Regions from separate parts of the Oerskovia sp. Root22 genome, predicted to be linked through region 2. Evidence: predicted binding sites of a transcription regulator. Region 2 holds the regulator's gene; each other region holds the start of a gene.
What was found. The regulator LexA, encoded in region 2, represses DNA repair genes until DNA is damaged. The targets are predictions, from matches to a motif close to TCGAACANNTGTTCGA.
Positions count from the first base shown of each region.

Region 1: uvrA (excinuclease ABC subunit UvrA) is a predicted target of LexA. The motif match lies at 5,333-5,348, and genes of this name have one in related genera.
Region 3: ruvA (Holliday junction branch migration protein RuvA) is a predicted target of LexA. The motif match lies at 3,699-3,714, and genes of this name have one in related genera.

Region 1 covers NZ_LMIL01000004.1:41,504-49,338, forward strand. The annotation lists gene uvrC (excinuclease ABC subunit UvrC) at 1-1,666, opposite strand, end outside; gene ASE15_RS04580 (OsmC family protein) at 1,775-2,260, shown strand; gene uvrA (excinuclease ABC subunit UvrA) at 2,292-5,303, opposite strand; gene ASE15_RS04590 (MBL fold metallo-hydrolase) at 5,532-6,239, shown strand; gene ASE15_RS04595 (YciI family protein) at 6,286-6,594, shown strand; gene ASE15_RS04600 (TerC family protein) at 6,751-7,764, opposite strand; gene ASE15_RS04605 (TerC family protein) at 7,764-7,835, opposite strand, start outside.
Region 2 covers NZ_LMIL01000007.1:99,982-107,816, reverse strand. The annotation lists gene hflX (GTPase HflX) at 1-269, shown strand, start outside; gene ASE15_RS05330 (ATP-dependent DNA helicase) at 425-2,482, shown strand; gene ASE15_RS05325 (L-lactate dehydrogenase) at 2,562-3,515, shown strand; gene lexA (transcriptional repressor LexA) at 3,647-4,396, opposite strand; gene ASE15_RS05315 (LysM peptidoglycan-binding domain-containing protein) at 4,695-5,066, shown strand; gene nrdR (transcriptional regulator NrdR) at 5,463-6,005, shown strand; gene ASE15_RS05305 (aldo/keto reductase) at 6,111-7,187, opposite strand; gene ASE15_RS05300 (DUF5302 domain-containing protein) at 7,302-7,493, shown strand; gene serA (phosphoglycerate dehydrogenase) at 7,587-7,835, opposite strand, start outside.
Region 3 covers NZ_LMIL01000009.1:548,607-556,441, forward strand. The annotation lists gene pdxS (pyridoxal 5'-phosphate synthase lyase subunit PdxS) at 1-676, shown strand, start outside; gene ASE15_RS12930 (NUDIX hydrolase) at 710-1,345, shown strand; gene pdxT (pyridoxal 5'-phosphate synthase glutaminase subunit PdxT) at 1,527-2,177, shown strand; gene ASE15_RS12940 (YebC/PmpR family DNA-binding transcriptional regulator) at 2,185-2,943, shown strand; gene ruvC (crossover junction endodeoxyribonuclease RuvC) at 3,030-3,593, shown strand; gene ruvA (Holliday junction branch migration protein RuvA) at 3,761-4,408, shown strand; gene ruvB (Holliday junction branch migration DNA helicase RuvB) at 4,461-5,534, shown strand; gene yajC (preprotein translocase subunit YajC) at 5,651-6,070, shown strand; gene secD (protein translocase subunit SecD) at 6,201-7,835, shown strand, end outside.

The DNA.
Region 1 (7,835 bases), on a different contig from region 2:
CGTCGTCGATCCCGAGCTCGGCGAGCGCCCGGGCGGCGGCCGCGACCTGGGGCGGACCACCGTCGACCACGACGAGGTTGGGCGGGTACGCGAAGCGTGCTGCGCGGCCCGCCGGGGCGTCGGCCCCGACCTCGCCCGACCGGGGGACGTAGCCTGCGGCCACGGCGTCCGCGTCCTGCGCCGTGTCCTCGTCAGCCCCCAGGTCCATCTCCACGTCGCTCGCCTGCGACCGGTCCGCGAGATAGCGCTTGAAGCGGCGCGTGATGACCTCGTGCATCGCGGCCGTGTCGTCGCGCGCTCCCAGGCCCTCGGGCCCACGGATCGCGAAGTGCCGGTACTCGCTCTTGCGCGCGAGCCCGTCCTCGAACACGACCATCGACGCGACCTGGTGGGTTCCCTGCGTCGTGGACACGTCGTAGCACTCGATGCGCAGCGGCGCGGTCTCGAGGCCCAGGGCCTCCTGGATCTCCCGCAGCGCCTGGCTGCGCGTGGTCAGGTCGCCGGCTCGGCGCGTGCGGTGCAGCGCGAGGGCGTGCTCCGCGTTCTTGTGCACCGTGGCGGCGAGCTCGCGCTTGTCCCCGCGCTGGGGCACCCGGACGTCCACCTTGGCGCCGCGGAGCCCCGTGAGCCAGGACACGACCTGCTCGGTGTCCGGAGGAAGGACCGGCACGAGCACCTCGCGGGGCACGACGCTCGACGACGGCGTGGAGGAGTCGCCCAACGACTCGTCGGCCGAGCCGTAGACCTGCTGGAGGAGGTGCTCGACGAGCTCCGCGTCCGTCACGTCCTCGACCTTCTCGACGATCCAGCCGCGCTGACCACGGATGCGCCCGCCGCGGACGTGGAAGACCTGGACCGCGGCCTCGAGCTCGTCGCCGGCCAGGGCGAAGATGTCCGCGTCGGTCGCGTCCCCGAGCACCACGGCGTTCTTCTCCATGGCGCGCTCGAGCGCGATGATGTCGTCGCGCAGGCGTGCCGCCTGCTCGTACTCCATCGCGGCAGCTGCCTCCTTCATCTTCGCCTCGACCCGGCGGATGAACTTGGCCGTGTCGCCGGCCATGAAGTCGCAGAAGTCCTCGGCGAGCGCGTGATGGTCCTCGGGGCTGATGCGTCCCACGCACGGCGCCGAGCACTTGTCGATGTACCCGAGCAGGCACGGGCGCCCGGTCTGCTGGGCCCGCTTGAAGACCCCTGCGGAGCACGTGCGCACCGGGAAGACCCGCAGCAGGAGGTCGAGGGTCTCGCGGATCGCCCAGGCGTGCCCGTAGGGGCCGAAGTACCGCGTCCCGGGGCGCTTGGCGCCGCGCATGACCTGTGCCCGGGGGAACTGCTCGCCCAGCGTCACGGCCAGGTAGGGGTAGGACTTGTCGTCCCGGTACTTGACGTTGAAGCGCGGGTCGAACTCCTTGATCCACGAGTACTCGAGCGCGAGCGCCTCGACCTCGGTCCCGACCACCGTCCACTCGACCGACGCGGCCGTGGTAACCATGGTCTGGGTGCGGTAGTGGAGGTTCGTCAGGTCCTGGAAGTAGCTCCCGAGACGTGCCCGCAGGTTCTTGGCCTTGCCCACGTAGATCACGCGACCGTGCTCGTCGCGGAACCGGTAGACACCGGGCGACGTGGGGATCTCTCCCGGGGCGGGGCGGTACGAGGACGGATCTGCCATGTCCGCCAGCCTAGGTCAGCCCACCCACACCCCGGGTGCCCCGCGACCGGACCCGTCCACCGTGACGCCCGTCACACATGCGACGGCCCGTGGCGCTAGGGTGACCGCATGGGCGCCCTTCACTCCTATGCCGCGACCGTCCGCTGGACCGGCGCAGGCCAGACCGGAACCACGACCTACACCGCGTACAGCCGCGACCACGAGATAGACCTCGCGGGTCGCCCGACGCTCCCGGGGTCCGCCGACCCGGCGTTCCGCGGAGACCCCGGTCGGTACAGCCCCGAGGAGCTGTTCGTCGCGAGCCTCTCGCAGTGCCACATGCTGTGGTTCCTGCACCTCGCCTCGGCCGCGGGGATCGTGGTGCGCGAATACTCGGACGAGGTCACCGGCACCATGCGCGTCGAGTCGGCGGGGGCCGGTCAGTTCACCGACGTCACGCTGCACCCGCACGTCGTCGTCGACGACGGGCCCCAGGTCACCGACGAGGCCGTCGCCGAGGTCCACCGCCGGGCCCACGACCACTGCTTCCTGGCCCGGTCCGTGAACTTCCCGGTGCTGCTCGAACCCGCGCCGCTGCGCACGCACGCAGCCTGACCGCCCGGCTGCGTGAGCGCGACGCCGCGCGTCAGGCGCTCTCGCGTGCGTCGTCGTCGGATGCATCCACCGACGCCTTCACGGCCGCCGAGGACTTCGAGGCCGCGGCCGTTGCTTTGCGCACCGGAGTCTTCCGAGGCGCCTTGGCAGCGGGCGCCTTGGCTGCCGCGGCCTTCTTCGGCAGCGGCGCGACCGGGATCGGGTCCCCCGGGAGCACCTCGGCGAGGAAGCGGCCCGTGTGGCTCGCGGCGACGGCCGCCACCTGCTCGGGCGTGCCCTCGGCGATGACCCGGCCTCCGCCCGATCCGCCCTCAGGACCCATGTCGATGACCCAGTCGGCGTTCTTGATGACGTCCAGGTTGTGCTCGATCACGAGCACCGAGTTGCCCTTGTCCACGAGCGACTGGAGCACCGCGAGGAGCTTGCGGATGTCCTCGAAGTGCAGTCCCGTCGTGGGCTCGTCCAGCACGTAGATGGTGCGGCCCGTCGAGCGCTTCTGCAGCTCGCTGGCCAGCTTGACGCGCTGCGCCTCGCCGCCCGAGAGCGTAGGCGCGGGCTGTCCCAGGCGCACGTACCCCAGACCGACCTCGGAGAGCGTCTTGAGATGCCGCGAGATCGTGGGCACCGCGGCGAAGAACTCCGACGCCTCCTCGATGGGCATGTCGAGGACGTCGGCGACGGTCTTGCCCTTGAAGTGCACCTCGAGCGTCTCGCGGTTGTAGCGGGCACCGTGGCAGACCTCGCACGGGACGTAGACGTCCGGCAGGAAGTTCATCTCGATCTTGATGGTCCCGTCGCCCGAGCACGCCTCGCAGCGCCCGCCCTTGACGTTGAACGAGAACCGGCCGGGTGTGTAACCCCGCACCTTGGCCTCGCTGGTCTCCGCGAAGAGCTTGCGGACGTGGTCCCAGACCCCCGTGTACGTCGCAGGGTTGGACCGCGGCGTGCGCCCGATGGGCCCCTGGTCGACGTGGACCACCTTGTCGAGGTTCTCGAGCCCGGTGATGCGTCGGTGCCGGCCGGCGACCTGCCGTGCCCCGTTGAGCTCGTTCGCGAGCACCGTGTAGAGGATCGAGTTGACGAGCGTGGACTTGCCCGAGCCAGAGACCCCCGTGACCGCGGTCAGCGTGCCGAGCGGGAAGCTCACGTCGATGCCCTCGAGGTTGTGCTCGCGCGCACCGATGACCGTGACCTGACGGCTCTTGTCCACGGGACGACGCGTCGCCGGCAGGGGGATGCTGCGGCGCCCGGCGAGGTAGGCACCCGTGACGGACTCGGGGGCCTCGAGGAGTCCCGCGTAGTCGCCCGAGTGGATCACGCGCCCGCCGTGCTCCCCCGCCCCGGGGCCGATGTCCACGATCCAGTCGGCGGCACGGATGGTGTCCTCGTCGTGCTCGACGACGATGAGCGTGTTGCCCAGGTCGCGGAGCCGGGTGAGCGTGTCGATGAGCCGCCGGTTGTCCCGCTGGTGCAGACCGATGCTCGGCTCGTCGAGGACGTACAGCACGCCGACGAGCCCCGAGCCGATCTGCGTCGCGAGCCGGATGCGCTGCGCCTCACCGCCCGAGAGGGTCCCGGCGGGGCGCTCGAGCGAGAGGTAGTCGAGGCCCACGTCGAGCAGGAAGCCCAGGCGGGCGTCGATCTCCTTGAGCACCTCGGTCGCGATGGCCTTCTGGCGTGTGCCGAGCTCGAGCGAGCCGAGGAAGGCCGCGGCCTCGCGCAGCGGCAGGCGGCAGACCTCGGCGATCGACTTGTCGCCGACCTTGACCGCGAGGACCTCGGGCTTGAGGCGCGTGCCCTGGCAGACGGGGCACGGCGTCTCGCGCATGTACGCCTCGTACTTCTCCTTGGACCACTCCGACTCGGTCTCGCCGTGACGGCGCTCCAGGAAGGTCACGACGCCCTCGAAGCCGGTCGAGTACTGACGCTCGCGGCCCCAGCGGTTCTTGTAGCGGACGTGGACCTCGTGGTTCTGGCCGTAGAGGACGGCCTGCTGCGCGCGCTGCGGCAGCGCGCGCCAGGGCACGTCCATGGAGAACCCCAGGTCCGAGGCGAGAGCGGTCAGGACGCGGTTGAAGTACTCGGAGGAGATCTGGGCCCAGGGAGCGACGGCTCCCTCGGCGAGCGACTTCTCGTCGTCCGGGATCACCAGGTCCGGGTCCACCTCGAGCCGGAACCCGATGCCCGTGCACTCGGGGCACGCCCCGTAGGGCGCGTTGAACGAGAAGGTACGCGGCTCGATCTCGTCGAGCGTGAGCTCGTGGTCGTTGGGGCACGCACGCTTCTCGGAGAACCGGCGCTCGCGCTGCGGGTCGTCGGCGTCCGCGTCGACGAGCTCGACGACGACGAGGCCACCCGCGAGGCCGAGAGCGGTCTCCACGGAGTCCGTGAGCCGGCGCTGGACGCCCTCGCGCGAGACGAGGCGGTCGATCACGACCTCGATGTCGTGCTTGAGCTTCTTCTCGAGCGCGGGCGGGTCCGTGAGCTGGACGACCTCGCCGTCGACGCGGGCACGCGCGAACCCCTTGGACTGGAGCTCCTTGAAGAGCTCGCTGTACTCGCCCTTGCGTCCGCGCACGACGGGGGCGAGGACCTGGTAGCGAGTCCCCTCCGGCAGCTCGAGGAGGCGGTCGACGATCTGCTGCGGCGTCTGGGCCTGGACCTTCTCTCCGCAGACGGGGCAGTGCTGGGTCCCGGCGCGTGCGAACAGCAGGCGGAGGTAGTCGTAGACCTCCGTGATGGTCCCGACCGTCGAGCGAGGGTTGCGGTTGGTCGACTTCTGGTCGATCGAGACCGCGGGCGAGAGGCCCTCGATGAAGTCGACGTCCGGCTTGTCCATCTGCCCCAGGAACTGACGGGCGTAGGCGGACAACGACTCGACGTACCGGCGCTGCCCCTCCGCGAAGATCGTGTCGAACGCGAGAGAGGACTTGCCGGACCCCGACAGCCCCGTGAAGACGATGAGCTGGTCCCTCGGCAGGTCGAGGTCGACGTTGCGGAGGTTGTGCTCACGGGCACCAGCGATGACAAGGCGATTGCTCACCGAAGCATCGTATGCCTCGCCCCTGACATTCGCACACCTGTTCGAGACGCGGACGGCCGGCGTCGCCCCGACCGGCGAGCCGACGGCGCGTGCGCCATGCCCCTGACCAGCACTCCGAGCCATCTGCTCGCCGTGCCAGACTTCGACGAGAGGCTCGTCACACGACCAGCCGAGCGCCGTCGGTTCAGCCACCCCGCCGGCTACCGACCAGAACAACCTGGAGGGCTCGTGGGATACACCGGAGACGTCGCGGTCGGAGGTCCGAGCGACCTGCGGGTCCTGGACGAGATCGAGGTCCGCAAGCTCGCCGTCGGGCCGTCGCACAACAACGCCTACCTCCTGACCTGCCGGAGGAGCGGAGCCCAGCTCCTGGTGGATGCTGCTGCCGAACCGGACCGGCTCGCCGAGCTCGTCCGTGAGGGCTCGCCTTCGGCCCGCCTCGACATGGTCGTCACGACGCACCGTCACCGCGACCACATCGCCGCGCTCGCGTCCCTCGTGGCGGTCACGGGAGCCACGGTCGCGGTCGGCGAACCCGACGCCGATGCCGTCACCCGTGCCACGGAGGTCGGCGTCGGCAGATCCCTGCACGACGGCGACACGCTCGTCGTCGGGCACCTCACCCTCGGGGTCGTCGCCCTGCGCGGCCACACACCTGGGTCGGTCGCGCTCGCGTACCGCGAGCCCGAGCACGCCACCGCACCCGGGGCCGTCCCCGGGCGCGCACACCTGTTCACGGGAGACTCGCTCTTCCCGGGCGGGGTGGGCAACACCGAGCAGGACCCTGGACGCTTCGCACTCCTCTACGCCGACGTCACCGAGAGGCTCTTCGACAGGTTCGACGACGCGACGTGGGTCTACCCCGGGCACGGCGCGGACACGACGCTCGGCACCGAGCGTCCCCACCTCGAGGAGTGGCGCGCACGAGGCTGGTAGCAGCGGCTGCGGACCACGGGCGGCCCGTGCCGTTCGAGGTGCTTGAATGAGCGACATGCCGATCTTCGCCGTGACCTACACGTACGCCGACAAGCCCGCCGTCCTCGACGCGTTCCGCCCCGAGCACCGTGCCTTCCTGGGCGACCTGCTCGAGCAGGGCACCCTGCTCGCGTCCGGTCCCCTCGCCCAGGACGTCGCCAACCCCGCAGGGGCGCTCCTCCTGGTCGAGGCCGCCGACGAGGCCGGAGTGGCGGCGACGCTCGACGCCGACCCGTTCGCCCGGGAGAACGTCATCACGCGTCGCACGGTCCGTCCCTGGGTTCCCGTGCTCGGCCCCTGGTCCGACCGCAACTGACCCGGGACGGCCCGCGCGGCTCCGCCTGCGGCGCCCGGACCCGCCCGGCACGACCGGGCCCGCGCTCCCGACCCAGACCGTGCAGCACGACGGCCCGCCTCCCCGAGGGGAGGCGGGCCGTGGCGTACCGGGCCGAGCGTGCGCCGGGTGAGCCGACTAGGAGGCCACGTCGACGTCGTCGGGCACGGTCTCCGTCTTGTCCTGGCCGCGCGTGCGCAGCAGGCTCGCGACCGTCGTGACCCCGAGCGCTCCCACGATCACCACGAGCGAGAGCCAGATCGGGACCGTGGGGACGGCCTCGATGTGGTGCCCGCCGTTGATGAACGGCAGCGTGTTCTCGTGGAGCGCCTCGAGGATCAGCTTGACCCCGATGAAGCCCAGGATCACCGCCAGGCCGATCGGCAGGTAGACCAGGCGCTCCAGGAGACCCCCCAGCAGGAAGTACAGCTGGCGGAGCCCCATGAGCGCGAACACGTTCGTCGTGAACACGATGAACGGGTCCTGCGTCAGACCGAAGATCGCGGGGATCGAGTCGAACGCGAACAGCAGGTCCGTGCTGCCGATCGCGAGGAACACGATGAGCATGGGCGTGAAGAGCCTCTTGCCGTCGACCACGGTCCGCAGCCTGCCGCCGTCGTACGTCTGCGACAGGGGGAGCACCCGCCGCAGCGAGCGGATCATCCGGTTCTCCTGGTACTCCTCCGGCTCGTCCCCGCCCGCGACCAGCTTGATCGCGGTGTAGATCAGGAACGCGCCGAACAGGTAGAACACCCACACGAACTGCGCGATGATCGCCGCGCCCGCCAGGATGAAGGCGCCGCGCAGCACGAGCGCCACGATGATCCCCACCATGAGGACCTTCTGCTGGTGCTCACGGGGTACGGCGAACCTCGTCATGATGATGACGAACACGAAGAGGTTGTCCACCGACAGGCTGTACTCGGTGAGCCAGCCCGCGTAGAACTCGACCGCCGGGGCGCTCCCGCCCACGAGAGCGACGAGCCCACCGAAGACCAGTGCCAGGGCGACGTAGAACGCCACCCACAGGCCGCTCTCCTTCATCGACGGCACGTGCGGGCGACGGCCCACGATCACCAGGTCGACGAGCAGGAGGACGACGAGAGACGTCAGCGACGCCGCCTCGAACCAGAACGGGAGCTCGTGCTGCATCAGTAGGTTTCCTTCTCCAGGCGACGACGGTCGCTACGGTCCTTCGCGAGGCTCGCGATCGTGGTGATCGC
Region 2 (7,835 bases):
TCCGTGGCCGCGAACGGCGCACGATCGTGGTCTCGGCGCACACCGGGCAGGGGATCGACGACCTGCTCCAGCTCATCTCCGACGAGCTGCCGCGGCCCGACGTCTCGGTCGACCTCGTGGTGCCCTACCACCGCGGCGACCTGGTCAACCGCGTGCACCTCACGGGCGAGATCGACCTCGAGGAGCACGTCGAGACGGGCACGCGCCTGCTCGCCCGGGTCGACGAGGGGCTCGCGCTCGAGCTCCACGCCGTCGCCGTCCGCGCCTGAGCGCGCAGGGGCCCGGGCTCAGAGGAGCCGGGCCCCAGCGCGTGCCAGGGGGCCGCGGTCTGGCGCTCTTCCGGGCGCCTCGCGGGAGCCTCGTGCGGCCCGGCCCTCGCCGGCCGCGGGCCCGTCGTGTCGGAGGGTCACCGTAGACTTCCGGGGTGCCCGAGGAGACCACCACCACCCTGACCACGGGCTCTGCGACCCCTGACGTCGAGGAGCTGCTCGACCTCGCGGTCGGTGCCCTCGGCGGCGGACGCCGCGCGGGCCAGCACCAGATGGCCGTGAGCGTCGCGACCGCGATCGACGGCTCGGGCGGCCCGGACCACCTGCTGGTCCAGGCGGGCACCGGCACCGGGAAGTCGCTCGGCTACCTCGTGCCCGCGGTGCGCCATGCGGTGTGCGAGGACGAGCGGGTCATCGTCTCGACCGCGACCCTCGCGCTCCAGCGCCAGATCATCACGCGCGACCTCCCGCTCGTCGCCCAGGCCGTCGCGGACAGGCTCCCGCGCGAGCCCCGCATCGCTCTCCTCAAGGGCTGGCACAACTACCTGTGCCAGCACAAGATCGAGGGGGGCTACCCGGCCGACGAGCCCACGCTGTTCGACCTGCCCACGGGGGGTGAGCGCGCGGGCGTCGCGGAGCACCCGGCCCCGGGTGCGGCCTCGGGGGCCGCTGCGCTGGGCGAGCAGGTCGTGCGGTTGCGCGAATGGGCCCAGGAGACCACGACGGGGGACCGCGACGACCTGGTGCCCGGTGTCTCGGACAAGGCCTGGCGGCAGGTCTCGGTCACGGCCCTCGAGTGCCTGGGGGCCAAGTGCCCGCTCATCGACGACTGCTTCCCCGACCAGGCCCGCACGAGCGCGCGCGAGGCAGACGTCGTGGTGACCAACCACGCGATGCTCGGTATCGCCGCGTCGGGCTCGCCCGGCGTCCTGCCCGAGCACGGGGTGGTCGTCGTCGACGAGGCCCACGAGCTGAGCGACCGCGTCACGGCCGCTGCGACCGCGGACCTCTCGGTGCCCATCATCGAGCACGCCGCGCGGCTCGCACGTCGCCACGGGGGAGTGCAGACGACCGACCTGGACCTCGCGATCGGCGCGTTCGGGACCGTGGTCGCCGCGCTGCCCGCGGAGCGCTTCCCGGACGGCCTGCCCGACGACGCGCGCTCGGCCGTCGCGGCGGTCCGCGACGCGGCGCGCACGGTGCTCAGCGCGCTCAAGCCGGACACCTCGGGCGGGCCCCAGGCGCAGCCGGACACCGGGATGAAGATGGCCCAGGCCACCATGCTCCAGGTCTTCGAGATCGCCGAGCGCATGGCGCAGGACCCCACGGGGCACGACGTCCTGTGGTGCTCGCGCGCCGGCGAGGACGGCCGCTGGAGCGGGGACGGCGTGAGCAAGCTGCACGCCGCGCCGCTCGCGGTGGCCGGGCTCATCCGAACCAACCTCCTGACCGAGCGCACGGGCGTCTTCACGTCGGCGACGCTCGCGCTCGGGGGGACGTTCGACCCCGTTGCCCGCTCGCTCGGGCTCGACGACGACGGTGCCACCTGGAGCGGCCTGGACGTCGGCAGCCCGTTCGACTACCCCCAGCAGGGCATCCTCTACATCGCCAAGCACCTGCCCCAGCCCGGCCGCGAGGCGGCCACCGACGGGCAGCTCGACGAGATCGCCGACCTCATCACCGCGGCGGGCGGGCGGACGCTGGGCCTGTTCTCGTCGCGGCGCGCGGCGCTCGCGGTCGCCGAGGCAATGCGCGAACGGCTCGACGTCCCGGTCCTGTGCCAGGGCGACGACCAGCTGCCCACGCTCGTCAAGGAGTTCGCCGCAGACCCGCAGACGTGCCTGTTCGGCACGCTCTCGTTGTGGCAGGGCGTGGACGTGCCGGGCCCCAGCTGTCAGCTCGTGCTCATCGACCGGATCCCGTTCCCCCGGCCCGACGACCCGGTGAAGTCGGCCCGCGCCCGCGCAGTGGAGGCCGCGGGGGGCAACGGCTTCATGCAGGTCTCGGCCAACCATGCGGCGCTGCTGCTCGCCCAGGGTGCAGGGCGGCTCATCCGGTCGACCGCGGACCGCGGTGTCGTCGCCGTCCTCGACCCGCGCCTCGCGACGGCTCGCTACGGTTCCTACCTGACCAAGTCGATGCCGGACTTCTGGACCACGACCGACCGACGTGTCGTCCTCTCTGCGCTCGAGCGCCTCTCCGCCCTAGGCTGAGACCCGGCAGTCCACGCGGTGGACGCGGTCTCCGTCCGGCGGAGGCTCGAGGTCCGTCGCACAACGTCCAGGAGGCACAGTGCCCGCCCGTACCACCAAGCTCGCGATCGTCGGCGCAGGTTCCGTCGGATCGACCCTCGCCTACGCGGCGCTCATGCGAGGGGCCGCTCACACCGTGAGCCTCCTCGACATCAACAAGACCAAGGTGGAGGCCGAGGTCCTCGACCTCCAGCACGGCATCCAGTTCATGCCCATGGCCAAGGTCGAGGGCTCCGACGACGTCGCGGTGTGCGCCGACGCCGACGTCGTCGTCTTCACCGCGGGCGCCAAGCAGAAGCCCGGGCAGACGCGCCTGGACCTCGCGGGGGCGACCATCTCCCTGGTCCGCAACATCCTGCCGGGGCTCGTCGAGGTCGCGCCCAACGCGATCTACATCATGGTGACCAACCCGGTCGACGTCGTGACGTACGCGGCGCTCAAGTACTCGGGGCTGCCGTCCAACCAGCTCTTCGGCAGCGGGACTGTCCTGGACTCCTCCCGCCTGCGCTTCCTGGTCGCGCAGCACTGCGGTGTCGCGGTGCAGAACGTCCACGCCTACATCGCGGGCGAGCACGGCGACAGCGAGATCCCGCTCTGGAGCTCGGCGACCATCAGCGGCGTGCCGCTGCTCGACTGGCAGGGGCTCACGGGCCGTGGGCCGCTCACCGCCGAGGTGCGTGAGGACATCGCGCACGAGGTCGTGCAGTCGGCCTACCGCATCATCGAGGGCAAGGGCGCGACCAACTATGCGGTCGCGCTCGCCGCCACCCGCATCATCGAGGCGATCCTCGACGACGAGCACCGCGTCCTGCCCGTCTCCTCGCTCCTCGACGACTTCCACGGGATCAGCGACGTGTGCCTGTCCGTGCCGTCGCTGCTGGAGCGGCGAGGGTGCGGGGAGCGGATCGAGGTCCCGCTGTCCGACATCGAGCTCGCCGGGCTGCGCTCGTCCGCGGACTCGGTGCGCGCGGTCGCGAAGAGCTTCGGGCTGTGACGCGCCAGAGCTGACTCCCGCGAGGGGGCCGAGGACCGCCGACAGGCGGTGCCCGGGGCACGACGAAGGGGACGGCCGGTGCGGCCGTCCCCTTCGTCGTGCAGGAACAGGGGCGTCGAGAGGCGAGCAGGTCAGAGGCTGCGCAGGACCGAGACGACGCGGCCGAGGACCTGCGCGTCGTCGCCGGACAGCGGGCGGTACGCCTCGTTGTGCGGCATGAGCCACACGTGCCCGTCGATGCGCTTGAAGGTCTTGACGGTCGCCTCGCCGTCGATCATCGCGGCCACGATCTCACCGTTCTCCGCGACGGGCTGGCGACGGACGACGACCCAGTCGCCGTCGCAGATCGCTGCGTCGATCATGGAGTCTCCCGACACGCGCAGCAGGAAGAGCTCACCGTCGCCCACGAGCTGGCGGGGCAGCGGGAACACGTCCTCGACGACCTGCTCCGCGAGGATGGGGCCACCGGCCGCGATGCGCCCCACGACGGGGACGTACGACGGGGTGGGGCGCTCGGGGGACTCCTCGGCGGGATCCACGCCCTCCACGCGCGGGAAGCCGCTGCCTGGCAGAGCCCTGATCCCGCGCGAGTCGTCGGTCTGGACGACCTCGATGGCCCGAGGACGATTCGGGTCGCGGCGCAGGTAGCCCTTGCGCTCGAGCGTCGTCAGCTGGTGCTTGACGCTCGACGGGCTGGTCAGGCCGACGGCCTCGCCGATCTCGCGCATGCTCGGCGGGTAGCCGCGCTGCTCGACCGACGACCGGATCGTCTCGAGGACCAGGCGCTGACGCGCAGTGAGCCCGTCCCCGCCCGTCGCAGGGTCGGGGAGCTCGTGCACCTTCGCGAGCCTGCCCGTGGTGTCGGCCACCCGTCCCGCCATCGTCGTCTCCGCCCTGCTCGGCCGTTCCGGTCCTTGTCCTGCGGAGGGTGCGCCGAGAGCGGCGCCGCCTCCTCCTGGTAGAGCTCCCGGCCGCCTGCGCGCGCCCCGAAGGGGCCCGACATATCGGACGACCGGTACAGGTCCAGGGTAGGTCACCACGCGACACGAATCAAACACATGTTCGAGCATGTCTCGACAACGCGTGCAGTCGGTGATAGAAATCGTACAGATGTTCGACGTACAGGTGTTCGAACCGACCGGGGAAGGCGGTTCGGGCACCCCTGGCGAAGGAGTGGACATGAGCGCAGTGGTGTCGATGGACGAGTGGCGTACGGCGAGGCGTCAGGCGTCCGTGCCGATGCCGGCGTCGGAGGGTCCCCTCCGTCTCACGCTCCGCGGTCGGGTCGTCCTGACGGCGCTCGTCCTCGGGCTCATGGCGCTCGTCGTGCTGTGGGGCGGCAAGGCCTTCGCCTCGGGCCCGGGGGAGCCGCGCGAGGTCACGGTGCACGCGGTCCAGGCCGGCGAGACGCTCTGGCAGCACGCCGCAGCGCTGGCCGGGGGCGACCGGGACGTGCGTGACGTCGTCGACGAGCTGATGGCCCTCAACGGGCTCTCGTCGGCCAGTCTCGAGGTCGGGCAGCAGCTGCTGCTCCCGGTGGGCGAGGGGTGACGGGCTGCTCCGGCGGTTCAGGCCAGCGCTCGCCGGGGCTCTGGTGCCGCGTCTCGGCAGGTTTGCGTGTGAGACAGGGGTTGCGCACTGCCCTTAGGTTCCCCTAAGTTAGTACTGCCTCACCAACCCGGCTGGGGGGTCGGTCGGTGGGGAGGAGGCGCGCACTGCCGCGTCTCCGCAGTTGCGTCGACGTCTGCGAGGCGAGTCGCGGACGTGAGATGGGGACGGGGGCGTCCCGACGGAGGTGGCCGGTTGCCGGCCACCTCCGTTCTCCGTTTGTGACCGATGCCCGGGGCGGGGCGCCTTGCATGTCGCCGAGCGGGCGACGTACGTTCGGGGCGCACCTCCGGAGCGGCCGCTCCGGAGCCAGGCCGACCAGCACAGGAGACCTTTCCCATGCACTGTCCGTTCTGCCGGCACGCGGACTCTCGGGTCGTCGACTCACGGACCTCCGACGACGGGGCATCGATCCGCCGTCGCCGCCAGTGCCCCGCGTGCAACCGGCGCTTCACCACGATCGAGACCGCGAGCCTGTCCGTGGTCAAGCGTTCGGGGGTGACCGAGCCGTTCAGCCGGGAGAAGATCGTGACGGGCGTGCGCAAGGCCTGCCAGGGGCGACCGGTCAACGAGGACGACCTCGCGGTGCTGGCCCAGCGCGTCGAGGAGTCGCTGCGGGCCGGCGGCAGCGCCGAGCTCGACGCCTACGAGATCGGCCTGGCCATCCTCGGCCCGCTGCGCGAGCTCGACGAGGTCGCCTACCTGCGCTTCGCGAGCGTCTACCAGGCCTTCGACTCGCTCGAGGACTTCGAGACCGCGATCAACTCGCTGCGCGCCGAGCGCGAGGCTCGGGAGGATGCGGTGCGCGGACGCGACGGCTCCGAGGGGATCGACGTCGAGCAGGACCCCGCGCCCGCGGGGGAGGCCTCGCACCTGGCCTGAGCCGGGCGTGGCGCCGTGCTCGCGCGCCACGCGTGCCGCGCTTGGTCGGCGCGGACGATGCGTCCCGTGCTCCGTCGGCGCGGACCGGGACGGGACGGAGTGTGCTCAGAGCCTGCTCGACCGGTCGGCCCAGATGTTGATGCCGGTGTCGAGCGGGCGCGACGTGCCGTCCGGGGCCGTTTCGAGCGACACCGCGTCGATCGCCGCGAGCTCCGCGGGGGAGAACGGGACGGCGTCGAGCGCTCGCAGGTTCTCGTCGAGCTGGGCCGTCGTGCGCGCCCCCACGAGGACCGAGGTCACCCGCGGGTCCCGGAGCGTCCAGGCGAGCGCCATCCGTGGCAGCGACTCGCCGCGGCCCGACGCGATCTCCCGCAGCGTGCGGACCCGGGCGAGGTTCTCCGGCGAGAGGAGCTCGGTGCGCAGCGACACTCCGCGCGCGGCGCGAGACCCCTCCGGCACGCCGTCGAGGTAGCGGTCGGTCAGCATGCCCTGGGCCAGGGGCGAGAAGACGATGAGGCCGGTTCCCGCGTCGCCGGCGACGTCGAGCAGCGTCCGTCCGTCGGGCCCTGGCTCCTCGATCCAGCGGTTGAGGATCGAGTAGGACGGCTGGTGCAGGACCAGGGGCAGGCCCAGGTCCGCGGCGATCTCGAGGGCCTGCGCGGTGCGACGGGCCGAGTAGGACGAGATCGCGGCGTACCGGGCGCGTCCCGAGGCCACGGCGGTGGCGAGGGCGCCGACCGTCTCGCGCAGCGGTGTCGCGGGGTCGAACCGGTGGGAGTAGAAGACGTCCACGTGGTCGAGTCCCAGTCGACGCAGCGAGGCGTCGAGCGAGGACAGCAGGTACTTGCGCGAGCCGCCTTCGCCGTACGGGCCAGGGCCCATGCGGTAGCCGGCCTTGGTCGAGAGGAGGAGCTCGTCACGGTGTCCCCGCAGGTCCGTCGCGAGCAGGCGGCCGAACCCGGCCTCGGCCGACCCGGGAGGAGGGCCGTAGTTGTTCGCGAGGTCGAAGTGGACGACACCCCGCTCGTAGGCGTGCAGCACGAGCTCGCGCTGAGCGGCGAACGGCGTGGAGTCCCCGAAGTTCTGCCACAGACCCAGGGAGAGGGTAGGCAGGGTCAGGCCGGAGCTCCCGGCGCGCCGGTACGTCATGTCGGCGGTGCCCGTCGGTGTTTTGTGCGACATGTCTCGACCGTACCCGGTCGTATTCGCTGGCGTTACCGATCGGCGTACGCCAGGCTGGGGGCAGGGGAGCGCCCCCAGGCGTACCCGTTCCACCGAGAGCAAGGAGGCCCGCCGATGACGACGTCGAAGGACGAGACACCAGCGACCACGCCCAGCGAGGACGCGAAGGCGAAGTTCCGCGAGGCGCTGGACCGCAAGAACGCCGCGAGCCACCGCACCGCGGACGGGGGCTCGAACACGGGCACCGTGCACGGTTCGGAGACCGTCGGACCTGTGCAGCGCACGTTCCGCCGCAAGTCCGGCTGAGCGGCTGCCGGGCACTGCCCGGCCCGCCCGTGACGACGAAGGGACCGCACCCACGGGTGCGGTCCCTTCGTCGTAGCGGCTCGAGCTAGCGGGTCAGGACAGCACCCGCAGCTTGACGGTCGCGTCCATCGCGCGCAGCGCCTCGATCGCGGCCGGCTCGAGCTCCGAGCCGACGTCGGTCACCACGTAGCCGAGCTCACCGCGGGTCGCGAGCATCTGACCCTCGATGTTGGTGCCGTGCTCCGCGAGCACGGCGTTGACGGCTGCCAGCACGCCCGGGGTGTTGCGGTGCAGGTGCGCGATCCGGCTCACGCCCGTGCTCTGCTCGAGGGCCAGACCGGG
Region 3 (7,835 bases), on a different contig from region 2:
CATCGCCGCGGTCTCGATCCCCGTCATGGCCAAGGCGCGCATCGGCCACTTCGTCGAGGCCCAGGTGCTGCAGGCCCTCGGCGTCGACTACATCGACGAGTCCGAGGTCCTGACCCCGGCCGACTACGCCAACCACATCGACAAGTGGGCGTTCGACGCGCCGTTCGTGTGCGGGGCGACCAACCTGGGCGAGGCCCTGCGTCGCATCACCGAGGGCGCGGCCATGATCCGCTCCAAGGGCGAGGCCGGCACGGGCGACGTGTCCAACGCGACCACGCACATGCGCACCATCCGCGGCGAGATCCGCCGCCTGACCTCCCTGCCCGAGGACGAGCTGTTCGTCGCGGCCAAGGAGCTCCAGGCCCCGTACGAGCTCGTCAAGGAGATCGCGGCCACGGGCAAGCTGCCCGTGGTCATGTTCACCGCGGGCGGCATCGCGACCCCGGCCGACGCGGCGATGATGATGCAGCTCGGCGCGGAGGGCGTGTTCGTCGGCTCGGGCATCTTCAAGTCCGGCAACCCCGCCCAGCGCGCCGCGGCGATCGTCAAGGCCACCACGTTCTACGACGACCCGGCCGTGCTCGCGGACGTCTCGCGCGGCCTGGGCGAGGCCATGGTCGGCATCAACGTCGACGACATCCCCGTCCCGCACCGCCTGGCCGAGCGCGGCTGGTGACTCCCGCCCCGCTGCTGGTCCGGTGACCCCACGATGACCAGCACGCCAGGCCGGCCCCCCGGCCGCGTCCCGACCGGGGCGGGCGCACCCGTCGCGCCCGCCCCGGCGGCGTCTGCCACTCCGGGGCCGCCCAGCTCCCTCGGACCCGACTGGGTCCTGGGCGCCGACGGCATGCGCCACCGGCGCGGGGCGCGCGTCCTGCTGCTCGACGACGCCGGGCGCGTCCTGCTCGCCCGCGGCCACGACACCGACCAGCCCGAGCGGTCCTGGTGGTTCACGGTCGGCGGCGGGATCGAGCCCGGCGAGAGCGACCGTGACGCCGCCGTGCGCGAGGTCCTCGAGGAGACGGGCCTGCGCCTGGACCCCGCCGACCTGCAGGGCCCCGTGTGGACCCGGTCGGCCGTCTTCGACTTCTACCGCGAACGCTGCCGCCAGGACGAGGTCTTCTACCTCGCCCGCATCACCAGCACCCAGGCCGCGGTGCCCCTGACGCGCGAGGGCTGGACCCAGATCGAGCACGACGTCGTCGACGAGATGCACTGGTGGGCCCTGGCCGAGCTGCGCGAGGTCACCATCGAGGTCTTCCCCGCCGGGCTGCCCGACCTCCTCGAGCCGCTCCTCGACGGGTGGGACGGACGGACCCGCCACCTCGGTGAGGCCACCGAGTAGCCGACCACGCCGCACCGCGCGGAGGACGCGGGTGCCGTACGGCACCCGCGTCCCGAGGCGCGCCGCGCCCGACCGGGGCGCTCGGACCCGGCCCCGCGTCCGGGCCGCACCCGCCCTCCGGCCGCGAGCGCCGTCGTCGGGCACCCCCGCACCGCGCGGCGGGCGGCGCGTACGATGGGCGATCGTGAAACCGGTCATTGGAGTCCTCGCCCTGCAGGGCGACGTCCGTGAGCACGTGGCCGCCCTCGAGGTGGCCGGTGCGCGCGCCGTCACCGTGCGGCGCCCCACCGAGCTCGCCGCGCTCGACGGCCTCGTGCTCCCCGGCGGTGAGTCGACGACGATCGACAAGCTGCTGCGGATCTTCGAGCTGTTCGACCCGCTGCGGGCCGCGATCGCCGCAGGTCTGCCGGTGTACGGCTCGTGCGCGGGCATGATCCTGCTCGCGGACCGGGTGCTGGGGGCGACCCACGACCAGCAGACCCTCGGTGGCCTGGACGTCACGGTGCGCCGCAACGCGTTCGGGCGTCAGGTCGACTCGTTCGAGTCGTCCGTGGAGATGACCGGGGTGCCGGGCGGGCCCGTGCCCGCCGCGTTCATCCGGGCCCCGTGGGTCGAGCAGGCCGGCCCGGGGGTCCAGGTCCTGGCGCGCACGCGCCACCGGGGCGCCTCCGTGCCCGCTGCGCCGGGCGCGGTGCCCGCCGCGGGCGCGGGCGAAGACGCAGGTAGAATCGTCGCAGTACGTCAGGGAACGTTGCTCGCCACCTCCTTCCACCCCGAGATCACGGGCGATGCGCGGGTGCACGAGCTCTTCGTCGCAATCGTGAAGGAGTAACAGGGGTATGTCAGGACACTCCAAGTGGGCTACGACCAAGCACAAGAAGGCCGTGATCGACGCCAAGCGCGGCAAGCTGTTCGCCAAGCTCATCAAGAACATCGAGGTCGCGGCCCGCACGGGCGGCGGGGACCTCGCCGGTAACCCCACGCTCTTCGACGCCGTCCAGAAGGCCAAGAAGTCCTCGGTCCCCAACGACAACATCGACCGCGCCCTCAAGCGCGGCTCGGGCCAGGAAGCCGGCGGCGCCGACTACCAGACGATCATGTACGAGGGCTACGGCACGGGCGGCATCGCCGTCCTGGTCGAGTGCCTCACGGACAACAAGAACCGTGCCGCCGCGGAGGTCCGCATCGCGTTCACGCGCAACGGGGGCCAGCTCGCGGACCCGGGCTCGGTGTCCTACCTGTTCTCCCGCAAGGGCGTCATCGTGGTCCCCAAGGAGGGCACCACCGAGGACGACGTGATGGAGGCCGTCCTGGAGGCGGGCGGCGAGGAGGTCACGGACGAGGGCGACACGTTCGAGGTCCTCACCGAGGCCACCGACCTGGTCGCGGTCCGCACCGCGCTGCAGGACGCCGGCATCGAGTACGACTCCGCGGACGTGGTCTTCCACCCGTCCATGGAGGTCGAGGTCGACGCCGAGGGCGCCCGCAAGATCCTGCGCCTGATCGACGCGCTCGAGGACAGCGACGACGTGCAGAACGTCTACGCGAACTTCACCGCGAGCGACGAGGTCATGGCCGAGCTCGAGAACGACGACTGACCCACCACCCGGTGTGACCAAGGGCTCCCGCGCGACCGCTCGCGTGGGAGCCCTTGGTCGTGGGTGGCGCGTGAGAAGGTGAGCGCGTGCGCGTGCTCGGAGTGGACCCAGGCCTGACCCGCTGCGGCGTGGGCGTCGTCGACTCGTTGCCCGGGCGGCGCGCGCAGATGGTCGCGGTCGGGGTCCTGCAGAGCCCCCCGGACATGTCGGTGGACCTGCGCCTGCTCACGATCTCCCAGCGCCTGGACGCCTGGATGGACGAGCACGTCCCGGACGTCGTGGCCGTCGAGCGGGTCTTCGCCCAGCACAACGTGAGCACCGTCATGGGCACCGCGCAGGTCGCGGGGCTCGCGATGGTCGCCGCGGCCCGGCGCGGGGTCCCGGTCGCGATGCACACCCCCAGCGAGGTCAAGGCGGCCGTGACCGGCACGGGCCGGGCGGACAAGGTCCAGGTCCAGCGCATGGTCGCGCGCATCCTGGGCCTGGCCGAGCTGCCCAAGCCCGCGGACGCCGCCGACGCCCTGGCGCTGGCGATCTGCCACATGTGGCGCCCCGCGGGCGCGCTGCAGGGCGGCGACCGCCACCAGCTCACCCCTGCCCAGCGGGCGTGGGCCGCGGCAGAGCAGGCCTCGCGCGGCCCGCGCCGCTAGGTGCCCGCGGCAGGGGCACGTGCCGGGGGAGCGCGGTGCGTCGAGGTGCCCGACGGCGAGGCTCACCCGGGCGCACGCCCGCCCGTTGCTAGAGTGGCCGCAGTTTCGTACAGGTGTTCGGGATCGGTCGCGCGCGGCCGGGGCCCGCGAGGATGCATGGAGGCACAGTGATCGCTTCGCTGTCGGGAACGGTGGCGAACGTCCGCCTGGACCGCGCTGTCATCGAGGTGGGCGGCGCCGGGGGAGCCGTGGGGTACCTCGTGCACGCGACCCCCGCGACCCTGTCCACGCTGCGCGTGGGCGAGGCGGCCCGCCTGTCCACGAGCATGGTCGTGCGCGAGGACTCGTTCACCCTGTTCGGGTTCGCCGACGACGACGAGCGCACCGTCTTCGAGGCCGTGCAGACCGTCAGCGGCGTCGGCCCGCGCCTGGCCCTGGCGATGCTCGCTGTCCACACGCCCGACGCCCTGCGCCGCGCCGTGGCCTCCGAGGACATCGCCGCGCTCATGCGCGTGCCCGGTATCGGGCGCAAGGGCGCCCAGCGCATCGCGCTCGAGCTCGGCGACAGGCTCGGGGCCCCCACGGGCACCGGCGACGGGACCGCCGAGGAGGCGGCAGGCACGGGCGCCGCCGTGGTCGACGACCAGCGCGACCAGGTCGTCCAGGCGCTCGTGGGGCTCGGCTGGAACCCCAAGGCCGCCGAGGACGCGCTCGCCACGGTCCTGGCCCAGGCCGGCGTCGACGTCGTCGCCCCCGACGAGATCGCCGGCGCCCTGCGCGCCTCGCTGCGCGTCCTGGGCGGCCCCCGTGGGTGACTTCGACCGGGTCGGGTACGCCGAGGGCGAGGAGCCCTTCACGTCCGAGCGGATCGTGGCGCCGGCCGCGGACGACCTCGAGCGCGCGGCCGAGGCCGCGCTGCGTCCCCGGCGGCTCGAGGAGTTCGTCGGCCAGCTCGTCGTGCGCGACCAGCTCTCCCTGGTGCTGCAGGCCGCGCTGGCCCGCGGAGCGACCCCCGACCACGTCCTGCTCTCGGGCCCTCCCGGGCTCGGCAAGACAACCCTCGCCATGATCATCGCGGCCGAGCTCGGCGCGTCCCTGCGGGTGACGTCGGGCCCCGCGATCCAGCACGCGGGCGACCTCGCCGCGGTCCTGTCCTCCCTCGAGGAGGGCGAGGTCCTGTTCATCGACGAGATCCACCGGCTCGCGCGCCCCGCCGAGGAGCTGCTCTACGTCGCCATGGAGGACTTCCGGGTCGACGTGGTCGTGGGCAAGGGAGCGGGGGCGAGCGCGATCCCGCTGGCCCTGCCGCCGTTCACGGTCGTGGGCGCCACCACGCGCGCCGGGCTGCTGCCCGCGCCGCTGCGCGACCGGTTCGGGTTCACCGGGCACCTCGACTTCTACTCGCCCGACGAGCTCCAACGCGTCCTGGTCCGCTCGGCCGGCCTGCTCGGCGTCCGGCTCGACGCCGACGCCGCCCACGAGATCGCCGGCCGCTCGCGCGGCACCCCCCGCATCGCCAACCGCCTGCTGCGCCGCGTGCGCGACTGGGCCCAGGTGCGCGGCGACGGCTCGCTGGACCTGCGGGCCGCGCGGGCGGCGCTCGAGGTCTACGAGGTCGACGAGCTCGGCATGGACCGCCTCGACCGGGCCGTGCTCGGCGCGCTGTGCACGCGCTTCAACGGCGGCCCCGTGGGGCTGAGCACCCTGGCCGTGACCGTGGGCGAGGAGGCGGAGACCGTCGAGACCGTCGTCGAGCCGTTCCTCGTGCGCGAAGGGCTGATCGGGCGCACCCCGCGCGGGCGCGTCGCGACCGCGGCCGCCTGGGCGCACCTCGGGCTCACACCCCCCGACCCCCTCGCGCCCCGCGGCCCGGGCGGCCTGACAGGGGGACGGAACGGCTCGGGACGGACGGGGCGAACCCTGTTCGACACCGGGGCCTAGACTGGGGGAGTCTGAGCGGCGGAACTCCACGGTCGTACGGTTCGTTGGTGATCCGTACGCGTGCGCCTAGACTGCCGCGCAGATCCCAGCACAGAACAGGAATCGGTTACCCCGTCATGGACTTCAGTCTCATCCTCATCCTCGCCCTCGCCGCAGGTGCGATGTTCCTCATGACCAGCCGGTCGCGCAAGGCCCAGAAGGAAGCAGCAGCCTTCCGGACCAACCTGGCCCCCGGCCAGGAGGTCATGACCGGTTCGGGCCTGTTCGGCACCATCGTCGCGGTCGACGAGGAGAAGGACATCATCACGATCGAGTCCACCCCCGGCAACCAGTCCCGCTGGCTGCGGGCAGCGATCGCCAAGCTCGTCGAGCCGCCCGTCGCCGAGGACCCGGCAGAGGACGACGAGGACGGCTCGGTCCTGGGGGACACCGACTCGACCTCGACGGTCGACGACGTGCTCGACGTCCCGGACGACCTGTCCGGACTGACGGACAAGCCGGGGGACAAGCGGGACGACGGCACCGACAGCAAGTGACACACGTCGCGCCCCGATCCCGGGGCGCGACGTCGATCCGCGTCATCGCACGCTCGATGTCGCGCGCACGAGAAGAGACGGATAGTTGGCCACCTCCAACACACGACGCGCCAGGCCCGTACGTACCCTGGTGATCCTCGCTGTACTGATCGTCGCGTTGTTCGCGTCGATCTTCGCCGGCACCAAGTGGTCGGACGCGAGCACCACGCCCGGACTCGCCCTCGACCTGGAGGGCGGCACGCAGATCATCCTGACGCCGATCGCCTCCGAGGGGCAGGTCACCGACGAGACGATCCAGCAGGCGATCAACGTGATCCGCCAGCGTGTCGACTCCTCGGGAGTCACCGAGGCCGAGATCACCAGCCAGGGCAAGAACATCGTCGTCGGGCTGCCCGGCACCCCGAGCGACGAGACGCTCGACCTCGTGCGGAAGTCCGCGCAGATGCGCTTCCGCCCGGTCCTGACGTACGGAGCACCCACCCCGGTGGCCTCCGAGACGCCGGCCGAGGAGCCCACCGAGCCCACCGCGCCCGTGACCCCCACGAGCCCCAGCGACCTGGCCCAGATCACCCCGGAGATCCAGGCCCAGTTCGACGCGCTCGACTGCACCGACCCCAAGAACCTGACGGGCGGCACCGGTGACGACGCCGACGCCCCGCTCGTCACGTGCGCCGACGACGGCACGGTCAAGTACATCCTGGGCCCGGTCGAGATCGAGGGCACCGAGATCTCCAACGCGAGCTCGGGCCTCGGCACCACGGCCCAGGGCGTCAGCACCGGCCAGTGGGTCGTCAACATCGAGTTCAACGCCGAGGGCACCAAGGCCTTCCGCGACACCACCACGCGCCTGGTCGCGCTGCCTGCCCCGCAGAACGCGTTCGCCATGGTCCTCGACGGGCTCGTCATCTCCGCCCCGACGGCCAACGTCGCGATCCAGGACGGCAAGGCCGAGATCTCCGGCAACTTCACCCGCGAGAGCGCCGCGCTGCTGGCCAACCAGCTCAACTTCGGTTCGCTCCCGCTGACCTTCGAGGTCCAGAGCGAGCAGCAGATCTCCGCGACGCTCGGCAGCGAGCAGCTCGAGAAGGGCCTCATCGCCGGCGCGATCGGACTGCTGCTGGTCGTCATCTACTCGCTCTTCCAGTACCGGGCCCTCGGCCTGGTCACGGTGGCCTCGCTCGGCATCGCGGCCGTGCTCACCTTCGGGGTGATCCTGCTGCTGTCCTGGACGATCGGGTACCGGCTCTCCCTGCCCGGCGTCGCGGGCATCATCGTCGCGATCGGCATCACCGCGGACTCGTTCATCGTGTACTTCGAACGCATCCGCGACGAGCTGCGCGACGGACGCACCCTGAACTCGGCCGTCGAGAAGGGCTGGGACCGCGCACGGCGCACCATCCTGGCCTCGGACGCGGTCAACTTCCTCGCCGCGGTCGTGCTGTACTTCCTCGCCGTGGGCGGCGTGCGCGGCTTCGCGTTCACGCTGGGTCTGACGACGCTGATCGACCTGATCGTCGTCTTCATGTTCACGCACCCTGTCATGCAGCTGCTCGCACGCACCAAGTTCTTCGCGAACGGGCACCCTGCCTCGGGCCTCGACCCGCGCCGCCTCGGCGCGAGCGCCCGGTACGCCGGGCGCGGACGGGTCGCCCGGCCGGGCGCCGAAGGCACCCAGGACGCACCCGTGAGCGACGCGTCGAGCGACGAACCCTTCGGCAGCCCCACGCGGGAGAAGGTCGGCGCGAGCGTCGGCACCGCCACGGCG